Regions from separate parts of the Pseudomonas putida group bacterium ESBL64 genome, predicted to be linked through region 4. Evidence: riboswitches for the same ligand, from Rfam matches in the RefSeq annotation. Region 4 holds a riboswitch; each other region holds the start of a gene.

Region 1 (4,750 bases), 310 kb from region 4:
CAGGTTTTCCAGCAATACCGCATCATGGGACGCCACTATCAGCGCCCCGCGAAACTGCCCAAGCATACCTTCCAGGGCTGCCAGCGATGGCAGGTCCAGGTGGTTGCCGGGTTCGTCCAGCAGCAACAGATCGAGCGGCCGTTCGCGGTACAGCACGGCGGCCAGCGCCGCCTTCATACGCTCGCCGCCGCTCAGCAGGCTACTGGGCAGTTCGATACGGGCCGCATCCAGGCCCAGTTGCGCCAGGCGGCTGCGCAATTTTCCCTGGGCCAGCGTCGGGTTGGCTTGGCGCAGGTGTTCGAGCACGCTGCGGTTGCCTGCCAGTGTGCTGCAGTGCTGGTCGAGTAGGGCGGTCTCGCCACTGAGGCGCACATTGTCGGGCGATGCTGGCAATTCCCCATTCAGCAGCCTGAGCAGGGTGGACTTGCCACTGCCATTGGCGCCGATCAGCCCTACGCGCTGGCCCAGGCACAAGCGCAGGTCAAGCGCTTTGCGGGTGCCATGGGGCAAGCAAAGTGCCTGCAAGGCCAAGACCTCTCGGCCCGGATGACGCTGAGGAGTGGGCGCGTGCAAGGTAATAGCGCTGTCTTGCTCCACCTCGCGGGCGGCGTCACGCACTTTGCCCAGTAGCGTTTGCCGAGCATCGCGATGGTCGCGGCGCTGCTTGCCAGCAGTGGCCTGGCTGCGCTCCTGCTTGCGGTCGACCAGGATTTTGGCCTGGTTGGCGTGCTTGGCTTGGCGCCCGGCCCGGGCTTGATGGCGCTCCAGGTCTTCGCGTTGGCGCTGCAGTTCACGGGCCTGGCGTTGCTGCTCCTGCTTCAGCCGGGCAAGTTGCTGCTGCGCCTGCGCCGTCTGGTTGGCTTTTTGCGCACTATAGAGGCTGTAGTTGCCACCGTAGGCCTGCAAGCCCAGGCTGGATAATTCGACAATGCGTGCCATGTGCGCCAGCAGGCTGCGGTCGTGGCTAATCACCAGCAAGCCACGGTCCCAGGCTTCGATCATGCTCAGCAGCTGGGCACGGGCGTTGCTGTCCAGGTGATTGCTTGGCTCATCGAGGATCAGGTAATCGGCATCGCTGAGCCACGCGCCAATCAGTGCCACGCGCATGGCTTGGCCACCGCTCAGGGTCCGTGCGGGCTGGCGCCAGTCGAGTTGACCCAGCCCGTGGCCCTCAAGCTGCAGCTGCAATTGCTCGCGGATATCCCAGCGCTCGCCAACGGTGTCGAAATCCTGGGGCTTGATGCTGCCTTGCTCGATGCGCTCCAGCGCCGCAATCACCGGCCCCACTTGGGCCAGGTCGGCCAGCGTGGCGCTGCGCGCGATGACTTGCTGGTCCAGCAAATGGACAGGCCCGAGGCGCCGACAATGGCCGCTGCTCGGTTCACGCCGGCCGGCAAGAATCTGCCCTAGCAGGCTTTTGCCCACGCCATTGCGCCCGACCAGGCCGGTGCGGCGTTGGTCGAAGGTTTCGTTGAGGTTGCTAAACAGCGGCCTGCCATCAGGCAAGGCCAAGGAGACGCTGTCCAGCGTCAGAATCGACGTGTTCGTCATGCACAACTCCACAAATGCCGCGACATCTCCGGAACGAACCGGAGGCTGAAGACTGGCCGTCGAACGGACGGCGGCATCAATGGCGCATTGGACGAACACCTCGTCATTTAGAGAATGCGTAGCCTAACGGACCGTCTGGGGCCGGGTAAAGCACCGGCTGCCGGTTGGGGCTCAGCGCTGCGTCTGCAAGCGCTTGGCCCAGTCTCCGCCGTGGCCGTGCGCGCAGGCTTCTTCACTGTCGAATCGTACATGCCAGGCCGGATGGTCCAGCTCAATGCCGGCTTGCTCCAGCGCCAGAGCGGTAAGTGCCAGCATGCGCGCCTTCGCATCACCGACCACGGCCGCTGCCTTGTCGGCCTCTTGCTCGAATACCCAGGTAATACGCAGGCTGCTCGGAAAGTCCTCCGGGTTGAGGCGATGGGTTAGCCAACAGAAGCCGACAATCTCCGCCTTGGCGGTTTCGCAGGCATCGGTCAGGCATGCCACCAACTCCCGCTCCAGGCGGCCTATTTCGCGTTTGCCCAGTGCCTTCATGGGTTGGCCTCGTCATCGATCTGCTGGCAAAAGCGCAGGTGGTTGTCTAACGGGGCCTGCCCCTGCACCTGCAGACAATCCAGGTAGAAAGCCTTGGCCTTGTCGGCCGAGAACATGCGCAGTACCGGTAGGGCGGGGGCGAGGGGCATGGGGCGTCCTTGTCCGTTGAAAAGGTGCCACTGTAGCGCAGTTGCTCCCCTTATGGTCGACCAGCCGGCAGCAATGGTTGACCACCCGCCAGCCACTGCGTAGCCTTGCCCACTTCGAGGTTCTTCGGCCTGGCCGAAGCTAAGACGGGAACGCGGTACAAGCCGCGGCTGCCCCCGCAACTGTAAGCACCGACAACGGATCGACACAGCCACTGCGCCAGCGCGCGGGAAGGCGTCATCCCGCCAGCCCGCTGTTCGACTGAACGGGGACATGGAACGGTGCAAGCCAGGAGACCTGCCTCGTCACGTTTTCGACTTTCAACCGGGCGGGGTGATCCGGTGGCGAACAAGCCCGGCCGGCCTGGCCTGCGGCTGTCGTCCTGCATGCCCGCGCCACACTGCCAAGGGCAATGCGACATGAAAACACTGGCCAAGCTCCCCGTCACCATCGTCACCGGCTTCCTCGGATCGGGCAAGACCACCTTGCTGCGCCACATGCTCGACAACGCCCAGGGGCGCCGCATTGCGGTCATCGTCAACGAGTTCGGCGAACTGGGCATCGATGGCGAGATCCTCAAGCAGTGCAGCATCGGGTGCACCGAAGAAGAAGCCAGCGGCCGCGTCTACGAGCTGGCCAACGGCTGCCTGTGCTGCACCGTGCAGGAAGAATTCTTCCCGGTGATGCGCGAGCTGGTGGCCCGCCGTGGCGACCTCGACCACATCCTCATCGAAACCAGCGGCCTGGCCCTGCCCAAGCCATTGGTACAAGCGTTCCAGTGGCCGGAAATCCGTAACGCCTGCACCGTCGATGCGGTCATCACCGTGGTCGACAGCCCGGCCGTGGCCGCTGGCACCTTTGCTGCCTACCCGGACCAGGTCGATGCCCAGCGCAAGCTCGACCCTAACCTGGACCATGAATCGCCCCTGCATGAGCTGTTTGCTGACCAGTTGGCCAGCGCCGACCTGGTGGTGTTGAACAAGGCCGACCTGATCGACGCCGAAGGCCTGGCCAAGGTGCGTGCCGAGGTGGCCGAAGAACTGCCGCCGGCGGTGAAGGTGATCGAGGCCAGCAGCGGCAAGCTGCCACTGGAGGTGCTGCTGGGCGTGGGTGCCGAGTCCGAGGCGCATATCGATGGCCGCCGAACCCACCACGATTCGCACCACGATGGCGACGATCATGACGATCATGACCACGACGCTTTCGACTCTATCTCAATCGACCTGCCTGAAGCCGACGAAAGCCTGCTGCTCGATGCGCTGACCCTGCTGGTGGTGGAGTTCGGTATCCTGCGCGCCAAAGGCTTCGCCGCCATCCCGGGCAAGCCGATGCGCCTGCTGGTACAAGGCGTGGGCACCCGTTTCGACAAGCACTTCGACCGCGCCTGGCGCGCCGATGAGCCGCGCATCACCCGCCTGGTGCTGATCGGCCAGGACCTCGATGCTGCCCAGCTGGAAGCGCGCCTGCGCCAGGCACTGGGCGCCTGACCCATGCACCTGCTGCGGACCCAGCCCGGTGGTTTCGTACCGGATGACAGCATTGCCGACCTCGGCCAGACACCCGCCGAGCTGGTGATTCTCTGCAGCGGCGATTCACACCTGGCCTTGCTCGCCGACACCGCCGAGCAATTGCCCGAAGACTTTCCCAGCCTGCGCCTGGCCAACCCGATGCAGGTGCAGAACCATGCCTCGGTCGACCTGTATGTCGACCAGGTGCTGCGCCACGCCAAGGTCATCCTGGTGTCGCTGCACGGTGGCGTTGGTTACTGGCGCTATGGTGTCGAACAACTGGTCGAGCTGGCCGCCCGTGGCGTGCAGCTGATTCTGGTGCCGGGCGATGACCGCCCGGACCCGGAGCTGACCCGCCTGGGCAACGTCCGCGGTGAGCAGGCCGAGCGGCTTTGGCATTACCTGCGCCAGGGCGGCAAGGCCAACGCCATCAACCTGTTCAACTGCCTGGCTAGCCAATGGCTGGGCCGCGACTATGCCTGGGACGAGCCGCAGCCTTTGCCGCGCACGGCGGTCTATCACCCCGCCAAGGGCAGTGCGACACTCGAGGACTGGTACCCGCACTGGCACCCCGAGCAGCCAGTGGCGCCGTTGCTGTTCTACCGTTCGCACCTGCAAGCGGCCAATACCGCCTTCATCGACGTGTTCTGCCAGCGCCTGCAGGCTGCCGGCCTGAACCCGTTGCCGATCGCCGTGGCCAGCCTCAAGGAAAGCGCCTGCCTGGAACAGGTCGAAGCCTGGCTGGACGAGGTCGGCGCCGAAGTGCTGGTCAATACCACCGGTTTCGCCTTGTCCAGCCCCGAGCGCCCCAACCTGCGCCCGTTTCGCCGCGACATCCCGGTGCTTCAGGCCATCTGCGCGCAGGACAACCAGCCAGGCTGGGAAGCCAGCGAGCAGGGCCTGGGCGCGCGCGACCTGGCCATGCACATTGCATTGCCGGAGCTGGACGGGCGCATCATCACGCGCCCGGTCAGCTTCAAGGACATGGCCTGGCGCAGCGAGCGCAGCCA
Region 2 (4,750 bases), 980 kb from region 4:
ATTTGGGCAGCGGCCTTGGAAGCGGGTTTCGGCACAGGCACGGCAGAACGTGCATTCGAAGGAGCAGATCATAACGTCGGGGCTGTCACCCGGCAGGTCGGCATCACAGCACTCGCAGTTGGGGCGTAATTCCAGCATGGGCATGGCTCCTGTTCGCAGGCGGGAACCCGGAGTCTGCTACGCCCGAGGCAAGGCTGGCAATGTTCAGTCGCCAGGGCGGTACAGATGGGCATGCCCGGCACGGTACAAGGCCGATTCGGCGAACGGTGTATCCCCCAGTACGTGGCCTACCAGGATCAGCGCCGTGCGCCGGAAATCCTTGGTCGCTACGCGTTCGACGATATCACCGAGGTTGCCGCGCACCCAATCCTGGTCTGGCCAGGTGGCCCGATGCACCACCGCAACCGGGCAGTGCGCGCCGTAGTGCGGCATCAACTCATCGACAATGCGCGACAGGTGCTTGACCCCCAGATGAATTGCCAGGGTGCTGCCATGGCGCGCCAGGTCGCCTAACTGCTCACCCGGCGGCATGGGCGAGCTGTCGCCATAGCGGGTGAGGATCACGGTCTGCGCCACTTGAGGCAAGGTCAGCTCGCAGCCGAGCAGGGCGGCGCTCGCTGCCGTGGCGGTAACGCCGGGGATGATCTGGTAATCGATGCCCAGCGCCTGCAGGTGGCGAATCTGTTCACCGATGGCGCCGTACAGGCTGGGGTCGCCGCTGTGCACCCGGGCCACATCCTGACCTTTTTCGTGTGCGCTGCGCATGGCAGTGATGATCTGTTCCAGATGCAGTTCGGCGCTGTTGATCACGGTTTCGGCCTGGTGGCCTTCGAGCACGGCGGCGGGTACCAGTGAACCGGCATAAATGATCACCGGGCACTGACGAATCAGCCGTTGGCCCTTGACCGTGATCAGCTCCGGGTCGCCGGGGCCGGCACCGATAAAGTAGATGGTCATGCAAAGTCCTGGCAAAAAAGAGGGTACGAAACGCTCAGCAGGCCAGGGCGAGCGTCGCCGGGCCCAGTACCTGGCGCGTCAGCAGCAGCCTGGCCGAACCCTGCCGCTGGCTGGCCAAGGCCAGTGCCGCGCTCTCGGCTACGCCCCAACAGCCACTGTGCTGGTGGGCAGCGGCGGAACGGTGGCTGAGCAGTGGTTCATAGGGTTGCAGTTGCGCGCCATGGTACAGCACCAAGGGCAAACCGAGGCGCTCTGCCAATTGCTGCAAGCCGGGCTCGTCGGCCTTCAGGCTGATGCTTGCGATGCCGCGCAGGTCGGCCAGCGCCAGGCCCTGGTTGTCCAGGGCCTGGCGCAGCAAGCGTTGCAAGGCATCTGCCGGGCAACCCCGGCGGCAGCCAAAACCGGCATAGAAGGCAGGCATCAAGCCTGGCTGGAACGGCGGAACAGCCAGGCGCTGAGCAGGCCCAAGGCCAGCCAGAAGGCGGCGTTGGTCAGCCAGGAGGCGACTTTGAACTGGGTTTCCAATGCTTCAGGGGCCAGGCTTTCGTGCACCTCGGGTTGCGGTGCACCGATTACATGGGGAATGACCAGCAGTACGGCGCCCAGCGCCTTCAGCAGCCAGTGGCGGGCGAACACCAGCAAGGCCAGGCCCAGCGCTGTGGCACTGGCTGTACCAACCCACCAGGTTTGGCGTTGCCCCAGGTCGGCGGCCGCAGTCCCCGGCAGTTCTGGTGGCAAGCCCAGGGTGGGAGCCAGGCAGAACACGGCGAAGCCAGCCAACCCCCACAATGCGCCAGTGGTAGCGCGTTTGGGCTCGCGAAGGCTGTACAGGGCGGCGAGGATCAGGGCGAAGCCGACTGCGACCACCAGGTTGCCGCCTGTGGTGGACAGCACGCGCTGCCAGCCGTCTTCCGGCGACCAGGCTTCGGCGCTGTGTTCATGAGCGGCCACTTCGCTACCGTGTTCGTGGTGTGCGGCCGGGGCCGAGGACTCGTAGGTTTCCGCCTCCAGAATCAGCGGGGCAACCCAGAAGCTTTGCAGCAAGGTCAGCAACAGGGCTGCAAGGAGCCCGCTGAAACCCGCAGTACGGGCAATGCGCGTGATCATCAGGCGTACTCAGTGGCAGGGGAAGGCGGCGCTGTGGCGGGTGTCGTGGGCGGCGTTGTGCACAGCCTCGATGTGCGAGAACCCGGCAAAGTACACCAGGCACAAACCCAGCAAGCTGGCACCGACGGCGATGATTACACGCTGGCTGAGGGTAACGGGGGTAGCAAGGCTGTGTTGTTTGGCGCTGGTGACGGGCATGACGCGATCCTCTGCTTTTTGTGGGCAATGGGCGAGCGCGGCAGCCCCGGACGTGGTCGCCCAAGGGAATGCAACAGCGCCCGCCCACCGCGGGGTGTTCATGAACGCCAGGCCGGTCTCCGGGCTTGCGAGGAAGAGCTGGGCTCCTGGAACGCGTCACCTTCCCATGCCGCACTACAAGGCACAGTGGTACAGACGCTTCACTCGCTTACCGTTGCGGGGGCAGCACCGGCATTGTCCGGCCCTGCTGAAGGGCCTGGGACGCACCGGTTTCCCGTTTCACCCCCTGAGGGGCACCTGAACGTGAGGCATAAGGAGAGCATGGGGCGGGCTTGGCGTCAATGTCATACAGCGCGCGAGGCTGCCGAGCAGCAGGTAGGACAGGCTCAGGCCTGCCGTGTTCTTCCAGCAGGCAGAAGTGCAGAAACCGGGCGATCACCCGCGGGCGAATGCCGCCAGCTTGTCGCCATCCAGGCGGTAGCGCACCCACTCATCCTGCGCCTCGGCCCCCAGCTTCTGGTAGAAGCCGATCGCTGGCTCGTTCCAGTCCAGCACGCTCCATTCCAGGCGCCCGCAGTTGTTCGCCAGCGCTTCGCGGGCAATGTGCTGCAACAACTGCCGGCCGGCGCCATCGCCGCGTTGCTCGGGGGTTACGTACAGGTCTTCCAAATAGATGCCATTGCGCCCGAGCCAGGTCGAGTAGCTGTAGAAGTACACGGCAAAGCCAATTGCACGGCCATCACGCTCGCACATCAGGGTGTGCACAGTGCTGCCTTCGTCGAACAGGCTGTGCTCGATATCGGCAAGGGTGGCGACCACCTCGTGGCGCGCGCGTTCGTACTCGGCCAGTTCGGTGATGAAGGTGAGGATCTGCTCGGCATCGGTACGAACGGCAGGGCGAATGGTAAGGCTCATGGTGACGGCTTCCTTGATCCGGGTTGTCGGTACAGTGATGTGTATCTGCGTAATTTAATCGAACTGTACCGGTTGCTGGGAGTGGCGCTCCGTTAGTGTGACAGCACCCATAAAGAAAGTGGAATGCCCGCCATGCTTGCCTCTGCCGACCTGCTGACCGCCTTTGTGCTGTTTGCCTTCGTGTCTTCCATCACCCCGGGTCCCAACAACACCATGTTGCTGGCCTCGGGGGTGAACTTCGGCGTGCGCCGCTCGGTCCCTCATGCCTTGGGTATCAGTTTTGGTTTCATGATGATGGTGCTGGCCGTCGGCCTGGGGCTGGGTGAAGTATTCAAGGCCTGGCCACCCTTGTACACGGTGCTGCGCTACGCTGGCGCCGCCTATCTGCTGTACCTGGCCTGGAAGATCGCCACTTCCGGGCCGGTCGGCACGGCCGCGTCCAGTGCCCGTAAACCGCTGGGCTTCTGGGGGGCGGCGGCGTTCCAGTGGGTCAACCCCAAGGCTTGGGTGATGGCGGTAGGGGCGATTACCACCTACACGCCAGCGCAAGGCTATGTAACCAACGTGATCGTCATTGCGGCCTTGTTCGCGTTGGTCAACTTGCCCAGCGTGGGGGTATGGGTGATGTTCGGCAGCGCCCTGCGCAACCTGTTGCAAAACTCGCGCTGGCTGATGCTGTTCAATGTCGTGATGGCCTTGTTGCTGGTGATTTCACTGTACCCGCTGCTGTTTGTAGAATCAGCGTTTTCCTGACCCCGAGAGTACAGTAAGCCGATGCAGTTGATTCCCTGGTCCCACGAATGCGCCGAAGGTTTCACCCTGCGTGGCTGGCGAACCCCGGCCAGTGGCAAACCGCTGCTGCACTTCCTGCATGGCAACGGCTTCTGTTGTCTGGCTTACCAACCGTTGCTGATGCGCCTGGGCGAGCATTTCGACCTGTGGCTTTGCGACGTTCAGGGCCATGGGGACAGTGACCATGGTGGGGTGTTTCGCGGCTGGAACCGCACCGCTGCCTTGGCGGTGGAGGCCTTTCAGGGCGGACGTGGCGAGTATGGCGACGTACAGCGGTTTGCCGTAGGCCACAGCTTTGGTGGCGTGCTTACGGGGCTGATCCTGGGCAGTGAGCCGCAACTGTTCGCCCGTGCCGTGCTGCTCGACCCGGTACTGTTCAGCCGACGCATGATCGGTGTGATGGGGGCGGCAGCCCTGGTCGGCCTGCATCAGCGTCACGCCCTGGCCCGTAAGGCCGCCAGCCGCCGCAGCCACTGGCCCGATCGCGAGTCGGCGTTGGCCTCGCTGGAAGGGCGCGGTATCTTCAAAGGCTGGACCCATGCGGCACTGCAGGCCTATGTCGAGCATGCCATCGGTGAGTGTGGCGAGGCCGTGGTGCTCAAGTGCCGGCCCAGCCGTGAAGTGGAGATCTTCAGCTCATTCCCTAAACGCATGTGGGCCAGTCTGGCCGCAATCACGACGCCGACACGGGTGTTGTACGGAGAAGACACCTATCCCTTTGTGCCACATTCGGTCAATCGCCTGGCGCTGCTAAACCGCAATGTGACCGCACGGCAAGTTC
Region 3 (4,750 bases), 810 kb from region 4:
TGAAACCACCGATCCAGTTGCCCCTGGGTGTGCGCCTGCGCGATGACGCCACCTTCATCAACTACTATCCGGGCGCCAATGCTGCGGCATTGGGTTACGTCGAGCGGCTATGCGAAGCCGACGCCGGCTGGACCGAGAGCCTTATCTACCTGTGGGGCAAGCAGGGTGTTGGCCGTTCCCACCTGCTGCAGGCCGCCACCCATCGCTTCCAGCAACGTGGCGAGCCTGCTGTCTACCTGCCGCTGGCGCAATTGCTCGATCGTGGCGTCGAACTGCTCGACTACCTGGCCCAGTACGAACTGGTGTGCATCGACGATCTGCACGTGATCGCCGGCAAGGCTGATTGGGAAGAGGCCATGTTCCACCTGTTCAACCGCCTGCGCGATAGCGGCCGACGCTTGCTGCTGGCTGCCTCGGCATCACCGCGTGAGCTGCCGATCAAGCTGCCGGACCTGAAGTCGCGGTTGACCCTGGCCCTGGTGTTCCAGATGCGCGGCCTGTCCGACGAAGACAAGCTGCGCGCCTTGCAGCTGCGAGCTTCGCGCCGTGGCCTGCACCTGACCGACGAAGTCGGCCATTTCATCCTCACCCGCGGCGCGCGGAGCATGAGCGCGTTGTTCGACTTGCTCGAGCGCCTCGATCAGGCGTCGCTGCAGGCACAACGCAAGCTCACCATTCCGTTTCTCAAGGAAACCCTCGGCTGGTAACCCCCTGAAAACCTTGGGCCAGAGCGGTAAAACAAAAAAGTCACATCTTTTTCGATAAAATTTGCAAATGGCCATGATAGAGGGCATAGTTTCACCCTTCTAAAGGATTACAGACACGGTCGTGCCCATGCTGAAGCGCTTCGCACCCCTCGTGCCACTCGCACTCGTGACCCTGCTTTTTGGCTGCGCGGCCCAAGGCCCGGTATCCCAGCCCCAGGATCACACGCCGATCACTGCACAATCGGCAATCAACGCCAAAGCCTCTTCTTCGTCGGTGTTCGGCGAGCCGGAAGAGCTGGCCACCGAAGATGACCTGGCGTCTTTCTCCGGCAGCAAGCCTTACCAATTGCCGGTTCTGGCTGACAGCATTCTCGAGCGCGGCATGTCGTTGATCGGCACCCGCTACCGCTTCGGTGGTACCTCGGAAAAGTCCGGCTTCGACTGCAGTGGCTTCATCGGTTACCTGTTCCGCGAAGAGGCGGGCATGACGCTGCCGCGCTCCACGCGTGAAATGATCAACGTCGATGCCCCGAAAGTGGCCCGCAACAAGCTCAAGCCAGGTGACCTGCTGTTCTTCAGCACCAATGGCCGTGGCCGGGTAAGCCATGCCGGGATCTACCTGGGTGACAACCAGTTCATCCACTCCAGCAGCCGCCGCAGTGGTGGTGTGCGCATCGACAGCCTCGGTGATCGTTACTGGAGCAAGACCTTCATTGAAGCCAAGCGAGCCTTGGCCATGGCGCCGACCAACATCGCGCGCAACTGATATCAAAATGATGTACCCTGCCGCGGCGGTGATGCTTTAAAAAAAGCTCGCCGCCGTGCGCATTTACAGAAAGCGTCTAATCTAAATTCTCAACTCTTTTCGGCTGCAGCGCAGCGGTCTCAGACAGGATGTTCTGGCCATGGTAAAGATGGCGCGCTTCGCATTTTTCTCCTTGGCAGCCTTGCTGGCTGCATGCTCCAGCCGTGCGCCTGCGCCGGCCCCTGTGGTACAGCCGCAGGTGACCTATAGCCAGCCCAGTCCTTCACCGATTGCCGATGACGTACTGATCCGCGCCATTGGTCTGGTTGGCACGCCCTATCGTTGGGGGGGCAATACGCCGGACTCCGGCTTCGACTGCAGCGGCCTGATCAAGTATGTGTACCGTGATGCTGCTGGCATCAGCCTGCCGCGCTCGACGCGAGAGATGATTGTCATGCGCGCACCGACGGTGGATGTCAGTTCGCTGCAGTCTGGTGACCTGGTGTTCTTCGCCACCAGTGGCGGCTCGCAGGTCAGCCATGCCGGCATCTATGTCGGGGACGGGCGCTTCGTGCATGCACCTTCCACCGGTGGTACCGTGCGCCTGGACTACCTGTCGAACAGCTACTGGGCCAAGGCCTACCTGCAGGCCAAGCGGGTGATTCCGCAAGGGCATCTGGCACAGAATCCTTGATATCCATGCCTGTAAGCGGTCCCGTTGAGCTTGGGGCCGCTACAGGCTGCCGAGATTCAGGGGGCTACGCCCACCCGCCAAAATCACATTGCCGCCATCGTCGGCCACCGGTATCCCGCCTTGGCCGGCTTCAGTTGGCCTCGCGCCGGCCTCATTGAAGTCGCGCATACTTTGGCGGCATCACCCGCTTCGATTGACGCTCCCGGTGCAACCCTCTAACCTTCGCGGCGTGTTTCAGGTGCCCTGCCAGCCCCGACTGGGCAGGGTGAAACTGGGAAGCCGGTGGGCGCCAGCATGGCGCGATTCCGGCGCTGCCCCCGCAACGGTGGATGAGTAAAAGGCCGCGCAGGGCCACTGGATGCCAGCATCCGGGAAGGCGCGCAGGCCAGGGCCAAGGCCCACTCACAAGCCCGGAGACCGGCCTGATACTGCCAACGGCATCACGGAGGGTGATGCGCGGTGCACCGTGGCGCCCAGCCATGGCCTCTGCGCGTTCTCCGTTTGCCTGCCTATTACCTGTCGCCGCGCATTGCCGTGGTGCCAGCCAGCGGAGAACCCTGATGAGCGATTCCACCGAACGCGACGAACGCCACCTGGCGCGCATGCAGCGCAAGAAGGCGGTCATCGACGAACGCATCGCCAATTCCCCTAACGAATGCGGCCTGCTGCTGGTGCTGACCGGCAATGGCAAGGGCAAGAGCAGTTCGGCCTTCGGCATGCTCGCGCGCGCCTTGGGCCACGGCATGCAATGCGGTGTGGTGCAGTTCATCAAGGGCCGCAACAGCACCGGCGAGGAGCTGTTCTTCCGCCGCTTCCCCGAACAGGTGCGCTACCACGTGATGGGCGAGGGCTTTACCTGGGAAACCCAGGACCGCCAGCGTGACATCGCCGCTGCGCAAGCCGCCTGGGCGGTGTCGCGCCAGTTGCTGCAGGACCCAGGTGTACAGTTCGTGGTGCTGGACGAGCTCAACATCGCCCTCAAACATGGCTACCTCGACCTGGACCAGGTACTGTCCGACATTCAGGCCCGCCCGCCCATGCAGCATGTGATTGTCACTGGCCGCGCTGCGAAGCCTGAGATGATCGAACTGGCCGACACCGTGACCGAAATGGGCATGCTCAAGCACGCCTTCCAGGCCGGTATCCGCGCACAGAAGGGCGTCGAACTGTGAGTCGATCGCGCCACTGCCCCGCCGTGTTGATCGCGGCACCCGCCTCAGGCCAGGGCAAGACTACCGTCACTGCTGCGTTGGCCCGCCTGCACCACAACCTCGGGCGCAAGGTGCGGGTGTTCAAATGCGGGCCCGACTTTCTTGACCCGATGATTCTCGAACGGGCCAGTGGCGCGCCGGTGTATCAGCTGGACCTGTGGATGATCGGTGCCGAGGAAAGCCGTCGGCTGCTGTGGGAAGCTGCTGGCGAGGCTGACCTGATCCTCATCGAAGGGGTGATGGGGCTGTTCGACGGCACCCCGTCAAGCGCTGACCTGGCGCGCCACTTTGGCGTGCCGGTGCTGGCGGTGATCGACGGCACAGCCATGGCCCAGACCTTCGGTGCCCTGGCCCTGGGCCTGGCGCGGTACCAGGCCGATCTGCCGTTCGCCGGCGTGCTGGCCAATCGGGTAGGCAGCCTGCGTCATGCGCAACTGCTCGAAGGCAGCCTGACCGAGGGCTTGCGCTGGTATGGCGGCTTGTCCCGCGAACGCGGCATCGAACTGCCCAGCCGCCACCTGGGCCTGGTGCAGGCCAGCGAGCTGAATGACCTGGACACCCGCCTGGACGCTGCCGCCGAAGCGTTGGGCGCCAGTTGCGATGCGGCGTTGCCGCCGCCAGTCAGCTTTGCCGAGCCTGAACCGCAAGCCTGTGTTGCTACGCTGGCCGGTGTGCGCATTGGCGTGGCGCGGGACGAGGCGTTCGCCTTCACGTATGGCGCTAACCTCGACCTGTTGCGCAACCAGGGTGCCCAGCTGGTGTTCTTCTCGCCGCTGCACGACCACGAACTGCCGGCGGTCGACAGCCTGTATCTGCCGGGTGGTTATCCTGAGCTGCATCACCATGCGCTGGCCGCCAACGCACCGATGTGCGAGGCGATCCGCGCCCACCACGCGCAGGGCAAGCCATTGCTGGCCGAGTGCGGCGGCATGCTTTACCTGCTCGATGCCCTGACTGACGTGGCCGGTGAACGTGCCGAACTGCTCGGCCTGCTGCCGGGTGAGGCGACCATGCAGAAGCGCCTGGCCGCCCTGGCGCTGCAGGCGGTGGAGCTGCCGGAGGGGACCTTGCGCGGTCACACCTATCACCATTCGCTGACCAGCACTGCGCTGGAACCGATTGCCCGAGGTCTGAGCCCCAACGGCGGGCGTGGCAACGAGGCGGTTTATCGTCTGGGCCGGCTCACGGCCTCTTACGTGCACTTCTATTTCCCTTCCTGCCCGGATGCGGCGGCGGCACTGTTGCGACCATGAATGATCACGCCTATAGCGACGCCGAGCGCGCCGCCATTTACCGGGCCATCGGCGAGCGCCGCGACATGCGCCATTTTGCGGGTGGCCAGGTGGCGCCCGAGCTGCTTGGCCGCTTGCTGGCGGCCGCGCATCAGGCGCCC
Region 4 (4,750 bases):
CGCTAAAAGGGAATAGAGGTTTTTGTGTGGCCTGTGCCGGGCTCTTCGCGGCACAAACCACCCAGATCAGAAGCTGTAATCCACCGTCGCGAAGTACGACCGCGGTATCCCCATCAACCACTGCTGCCCGCTGAACGCCGACTGCACATACTCGCGATCGAACAGGTTGTTCAACTGCAACCCCACCTTCACATCCGGCATCACCTGCCAGGCGATGTTGGCATCGACCACGGTGTACCCGGGGGCGCTCTGGGTATTGGCGGTATCGGCATAACGCTCATCCACATAGCGCGCCCCAATGCCAGCCTCCACCTGCTGGCCGAAGCCTTTGCTCAACCAAAGGTTGGCGGTACGCCGTGGCACGTTGGCCGGCCGGTTGCCTGCCCGATTCTGCGGCAGGCCGCCGACCATTTCGTCGAAGTCGTCGTACTTGGCGCGTACCAGCGATGCGTTGGCCGACACCTGCCACTGATGGGCCAGGGCCAGCTCCAGCGTCGCTTCCAGGCCATCGGAGGTCTGCTGCCCTGCTTGTTGCTTCTCGTGCGTGATGGGGTCGTCCACCAGCAGCTTTTTCTTGACGATGTGGTAGGCGGCAAGCGTCCATTCGCCGCGCCCCTCCCAAAAGCGCTGCTTGAGGCCGACCTCGGTCTGCTTCGCCTCGGTCAGGTCATAGTTCATCTGCGCGGGGCTGAGGCTGATGAGGTTGTTGACCCCATCCTCGCTGGTTGAGTACTGGCCGTACAACGACAGGTCGTCGCTGATTGCGTACACCAGCCCGACGCGCCAGTTGCCCCCTTGCAGGCTGCGATCGCTACGGCTGTCGTTGATCAAGTTGTTGCGGTCGATGTGGTTCTGGTCGCGACGCACGCCGGTAACCAAAGACAGGCGATCGCTCAATTGCAGGCGGTTCTCGGCAAACAGGGCAAAGGTATGGGTGGTCGAAAGCGTTTGCGGCCGCAACGGCGAGGCGCTATGGAACCCGCCGGGCTGCGGCTGCCATGGGTCGAGGTAGTCGCCGCCGACATCGTTGTAGGGTGAATTGCTGTCGACGTTGAAGCGCACCTTGTTGTATTCGGCACCGAGCACGGTCTTGCTGTCCAGGCCGAACAGGGTGTGGTCGAAGGTGAAGGTTTGACGGTCGCCGAACTGTTCCTGGTTGTGCTTGATTTCCAGGTAGCTGCCGCGCAGCAACTGCTGACGCCCGGCGTCCCAGCTGTAGTCCTCGGCGTTGCGCCAGTGGCGGCGGCTTTTGATGTAGTACAGCTGGTTGCTGGCGCTGAGCTGGTCGTTCAGCGCCCAGTCGGTCGTGAGCCGGGTCCATTCATCAACGTACTGCTGTACGTCGTTCTGCACGTTGTAGTTCTTTTTGCGCAGGCTGCTGCGGTAGTGGCCGTCGATCAGCGGGGTACCGTAGTAGTTGGCAGGTTGTGCATCGCCGCGGTCATGGGCCAGCGTGAAGCTGAGGTCATCACTGGCGTCAAAACGCAGCGCGGCGCTCAGGGCCAGGCTACGTGAAGCGGTGCGGTCGACCCAGCCATTGCCGGCCTGTTGGTTCAGCGTCAGGCGGTAGCTCAGGCGCTCGCTGAGGCTGCCGCCGCTGTCCAGGCCGAGCTGCTGGCGGTCCCACGAGCCGTAACCCAGTCGCAGGTGGTTGCGCACCTCGCCGGCAAAAGGTTTTTTCGGGATCACGTTGATCACTGCGCCGGTGGCGCCTTCGCCATGCAGTACCGAGGCCGGGCCGCGAATCACCTCGATGCGTTCGACCATCCACGGGTCGACCGGGAAGGTCTGTGTGCCGGCACCGGTGTACAGGCGCGCGCCGTCGAACAGGGTCATCACTGAGCTGTGGCCGGCAAAGCCGCGGGCAGACAGGCCTGTACCGCCGTCCCCCGGGGAGCCGACGAAAGTAATGCCCGGCGAGCGGGTCACTGCATCCTGCACCGTGATGTTGTTGCGCTGCTGAATCTGCCGTTCGCTGATACTGCTGGTGCTGGCCGGTGTTTCCAGGGCGCTGAGGCCAAGGCGCGAGCCGGCCTGGGTCGGCGTGGCCAGGTCGATGGTGCGGTTGTCCTGAGTGTCGGTGATGGCCGTGGAAGGCAGGGCCAGAGGCTGCGGGTCGCGGTCATCAGCCAGCGCCGGCAGGGCAACGGCCAGGCAGGCCGCCAGGGGGTGAAGTTTGAACATACGGGACATGTCGTTCCACTGCTGCAGGAATGAATGGATCCCGGTGGAAAACACGCAAAGGCGAACCATGCAGGCAGGCGCGCGCACGGATTCCGGCCTGCGCCCGCCCACCGCGGGTTGCCAAGTGAAGCTCCAGGCCGGTCTCCGGGCTTGCGAGGGGCATGAAACCTTCACCTTCCCATGCTTGAGCACAGTGGTATCTCGAAGGGTTCGCTCGCTTACCGTTGCGGGGGCAGCACCGGACTTGTCGTGGGCAACACGACGCACCGGTTTCCCGTTTCACCCTGCGCGCGGCGGCGCAGGGCACCTGAAACTGGCGCGCATCTGACCATTGAAAGGCTGGGGCGTCAAATGTTGGTGTGCTGTGAATGCTGAGAAAAAACAACAGGTTGTGCGTTTTTGCGGCGCCGGAGCCCCATTTGGCAAGAACATCAGGCCCCAGCGTGATGAGTTGGCTGGGGAGGCAGGCTTGCCTGAAAAGCTAGCGCCCGCGGCGCCGCGATACCCGTGCCTCGATGTTCTTGCGCCCGATCAGCAGCGGCGGCTTCTCCACCACCGGCTCATCCGCCAGCCATTTGTACATCACCAGGCAGTCCACCAGCCCCAGGCGGGCATGACGGTAGGCCTTGGGCAAACGGCCGACTGTTTCAAAGCCCAGCTTGTGCCATAGCGCCACGGCCACTGCGTTGGTGGCTACCACCGAGTTGAACTGCAATGCCAGAAAGCCTTCCTGGCGCGCCAGCTTTTGCGAGTGCTCGCACATCAAGCGCGCCACGCCCCGGCCGCGCGCCTGTTCGCAGACCATGTAGCCGCAATTGCCTACATGCGCACCAGGCCCGGCAGCATTGGGCTTGAGGTAATACGACCCCAGTAGCTCGCCATCTTCTTCGGCCAACAGCGTGTGCAAGGGCAGCTCCAGCCACAGCTGGCGGGCTTGCTCGAAGCTCAGCGCCGGGTCGAAAGCGTAGGTTTCACGGGCTTGGACAATGGCCTGGAAGGTGGGCCAGAAACGATCGAAATCGTCCGGCGTCATGGGGCGAATGTGGATCATGCGGGTTCCTGCGCGGGGTGAGCCGCCCAGTCTGGGTGGCGCGGCGCCGTCGCGCAAGGGCGGCGACGCCGTTTGTGCTCAACCGTTGGCCTTGCCCACCGCGTCCATTGCGCGGGCCGAGTACACCAGCGCGGCACCGGCGTTCATGGCCACGGCCACGCCGAGGGCCTCGGCAATTTCCTCGCGGCTGGCACCCGCTTTGACGGCCTGCTGCGAATGCACGGCGATACAGCCGTCGCAGCGGGTGGTCACAGCCACGGCCAAGGAGATCAGCTCGCGGGTCTTGGCATCCAGGTGGTTGGTTTTGGCGCCTGCACCGCTGGCGGTCATGTAGCCGGCTACGGTGTCGGGGGAGAGTTGCTTGAGATCGCCGATGCCGGCCATCAACTGCTTACGGTAGGCGTCCCAGTCCATCATGCTCATCGTCTTCACCTTGGGGGGTTGCGAGTGGAGCTTTCAGGCTAGTCGAAGCGTGGCACGTGCGAGGCGGTACTTTGGTGGGTAAACGCAGGTCACTCGTACAGTGGCCTGCGTTGAGCCTTCAGATGTAGATGAACACCAGCACCAACGCCGCGACCACTGCCCATTTTTCCAGGTAGTAGCGCAGGCGATTGCGCTTCTTCAGCGCCTTGCCACGTTCGCGGATCTTGTAGATGCGGGTGAACAGGCGGTTGATGCCACCGGTCTTGTCGCTGGCATCGTTGGGCGCAGCGGCAGCGGCCATCACGTTGCGGCTGAACCAGCGGTTGAACGCGGTTGCCCAGCGGTACTTGAGCGGGCGTTCGACGTCGCAGAACAGGATGATGCGGTTGTGCTCGGTGGTGTTGGCTGCATAGTGGATGTAGGTTTCGTCGAAGATCACCCCCTCACCATCGCGCCAGGCGTATTTCTCGCCGTCCACGTCGATGTAGCAGCCGTCGTCATTCGGGGTATCCAGGCCCAGATGGTAGCGGTACGAGCCGGCATACGGGTCACGGTGGCGCACCAGCTTGGCTCCCGGAGGCAGGGTAGCGAACATGGCGGCCTTGACCGTGCCGATGCCTTGCAGCAGCTCGGTCGTGCGTGGGCAAAGGGCCATTGCCGACGGGTGGCTTTCGCCATACCACTTCAGGTAAAAACGTTTCCAGCCGGTCTTGAAGAACGAGTTGAAACCGACGTCATCGTAATTGTCGGATTTCTTGATTTCGCCTACGTGCAGCAACTGGCGGCCTTCCTCACGGATCTCCTGCCAGTGGTCCTGCAGCGGTTTCAGTTCTGGAAAGGCCTCGACCGGCAGGTAGGGCTTGGCCGGGTGTTTGGAGAACAGGTACAGGAAGCTGTTGATCGGGGCCAGGAAGCTGGAGTGGTCGCCCAGCTGGCGAGTCAGCTTGTGGCGAACCCGACCGCGCAGGTGAACATAGGCGATCGAGAAGACGAAGATAAGTACGAGTGCAATTTTCATGGACGTTTACTTGTCGAAAAATGGCCATGCGCCGAGGCATGAGCCCGCCAGCATAAACAATCATGGGGGCAGTT

The links. Region 4 has a riboswitch for cobalamin ahead of V6093_RS00800 (TonB-dependent receptor). Riboswitches for the same ligand answer to the same signal wherever they lie in the genome.
Region 1: linked by a shared signal. The riboswitch ahead of cobW (cobalamin biosynthesis protein CobW) and the one ahead of V6093_RS00800 (TonB-dependent receptor) in region 4 are both predicted to bind cobalamin.
Region 2: linked by a shared signal. The riboswitch ahead of V6093_RS05210 (CbtB domain-containing protein) and the one ahead of V6093_RS00800 (TonB-dependent receptor) in region 4 are both predicted to bind cobalamin.
Region 3: linked by a shared signal. The riboswitch ahead of cobO (cob(I)yrinic acid a,c-diamide adenosyltransferase) and the one ahead of V6093_RS00800 (TonB-dependent receptor) in region 4 are both predicted to bind cobalamin.

The regions. Positions count from the first base shown of each region.
Region 1 is NZ_CP145799.1:494,272-499,021, forward strand. It holds gene V6093_RS02195 (ATP-binding cassette domain-containing protein) at 1-1,551, opposite strand, end outside; gene V6093_RS02200 (hypothetical protein) at 1,723-2,085, opposite strand; gene V6093_RS02205 (hypothetical protein) at 2,082-2,234, opposite strand; cobalamin riboswitch at 2,335-2,552, shown strand; gene cobW (cobalamin biosynthesis protein CobW) at 2,652-3,719, shown strand; gene cobN (cobaltochelatase subunit CobN) at 3,723-4,750, shown strand, end outside.
Region 2 is NZ_CP145799.1:1,158,019-1,162,768, reverse strand. It holds gene V6093_RS05230 (DUF1272 domain-containing protein) at 1-138, opposite strand, end outside; gene cobM (precorrin-4 C(11)-methyltransferase) at 205-957, opposite strand; gene V6093_RS05220 (cobalamin biosynthesis protein) at 992-1,378, opposite strand; gene V6093_RS05215 (CbtA family protein) at 1,378-2,064, opposite strand; gene V6093_RS05210 (CbtB domain-containing protein) at 2,074-2,262, opposite strand; cobalamin riboswitch at 2,355-2,578, opposite strand; gene V6093_RS05205 (GNAT family N-acetyltransferase) at 2,698-3,177, opposite strand; gene V6093_RS05200 (LysE family translocator) at 3,301-3,930, shown strand; gene V6093_RS05195 (alpha/beta fold hydrolase) at 3,952-4,750, shown strand, end outside.
Region 3 is NZ_CP145799.1:5,247,211-5,251,960, forward strand. It holds gene hda (DnaA regulatory inactivator Hda) at 1-707, shown strand, start outside; gene V6093_RS23835 (C40 family peptidase) at 835-1,473, shown strand; gene V6093_RS23840 (C40 family peptidase) at 1,613-2,146, shown strand; cobalamin riboswitch at 2,366-2,587, shown strand; gene cobO (cob(I)yrinic acid a,c-diamide adenosyltransferase) at 2,707-3,318, shown strand; gene V6093_RS23850 (cobyrinate a,c-diamide synthase) at 3,315-4,610, shown strand; gene bluB (5,6-dimethylbenzimidazole synthase) at 4,607-4,750, shown strand, end outside.
Region 4 is NZ_CP145799.1:179,738-184,487, forward strand. It holds gene V6093_RS00800 (TonB-dependent receptor) at 67-2,193, opposite strand; cobalamin riboswitch at 2,302-2,510, opposite strand; gene V6093_RS00805 (GNAT family N-acetyltransferase) at 2,666-3,235, opposite strand; gene V6093_RS00810 (carboxymuconolactone decarboxylase family protein) at 3,314-3,658, opposite strand; gene lpxO (lipid A hydroxylase LpxO) at 3,777-4,676, opposite strand.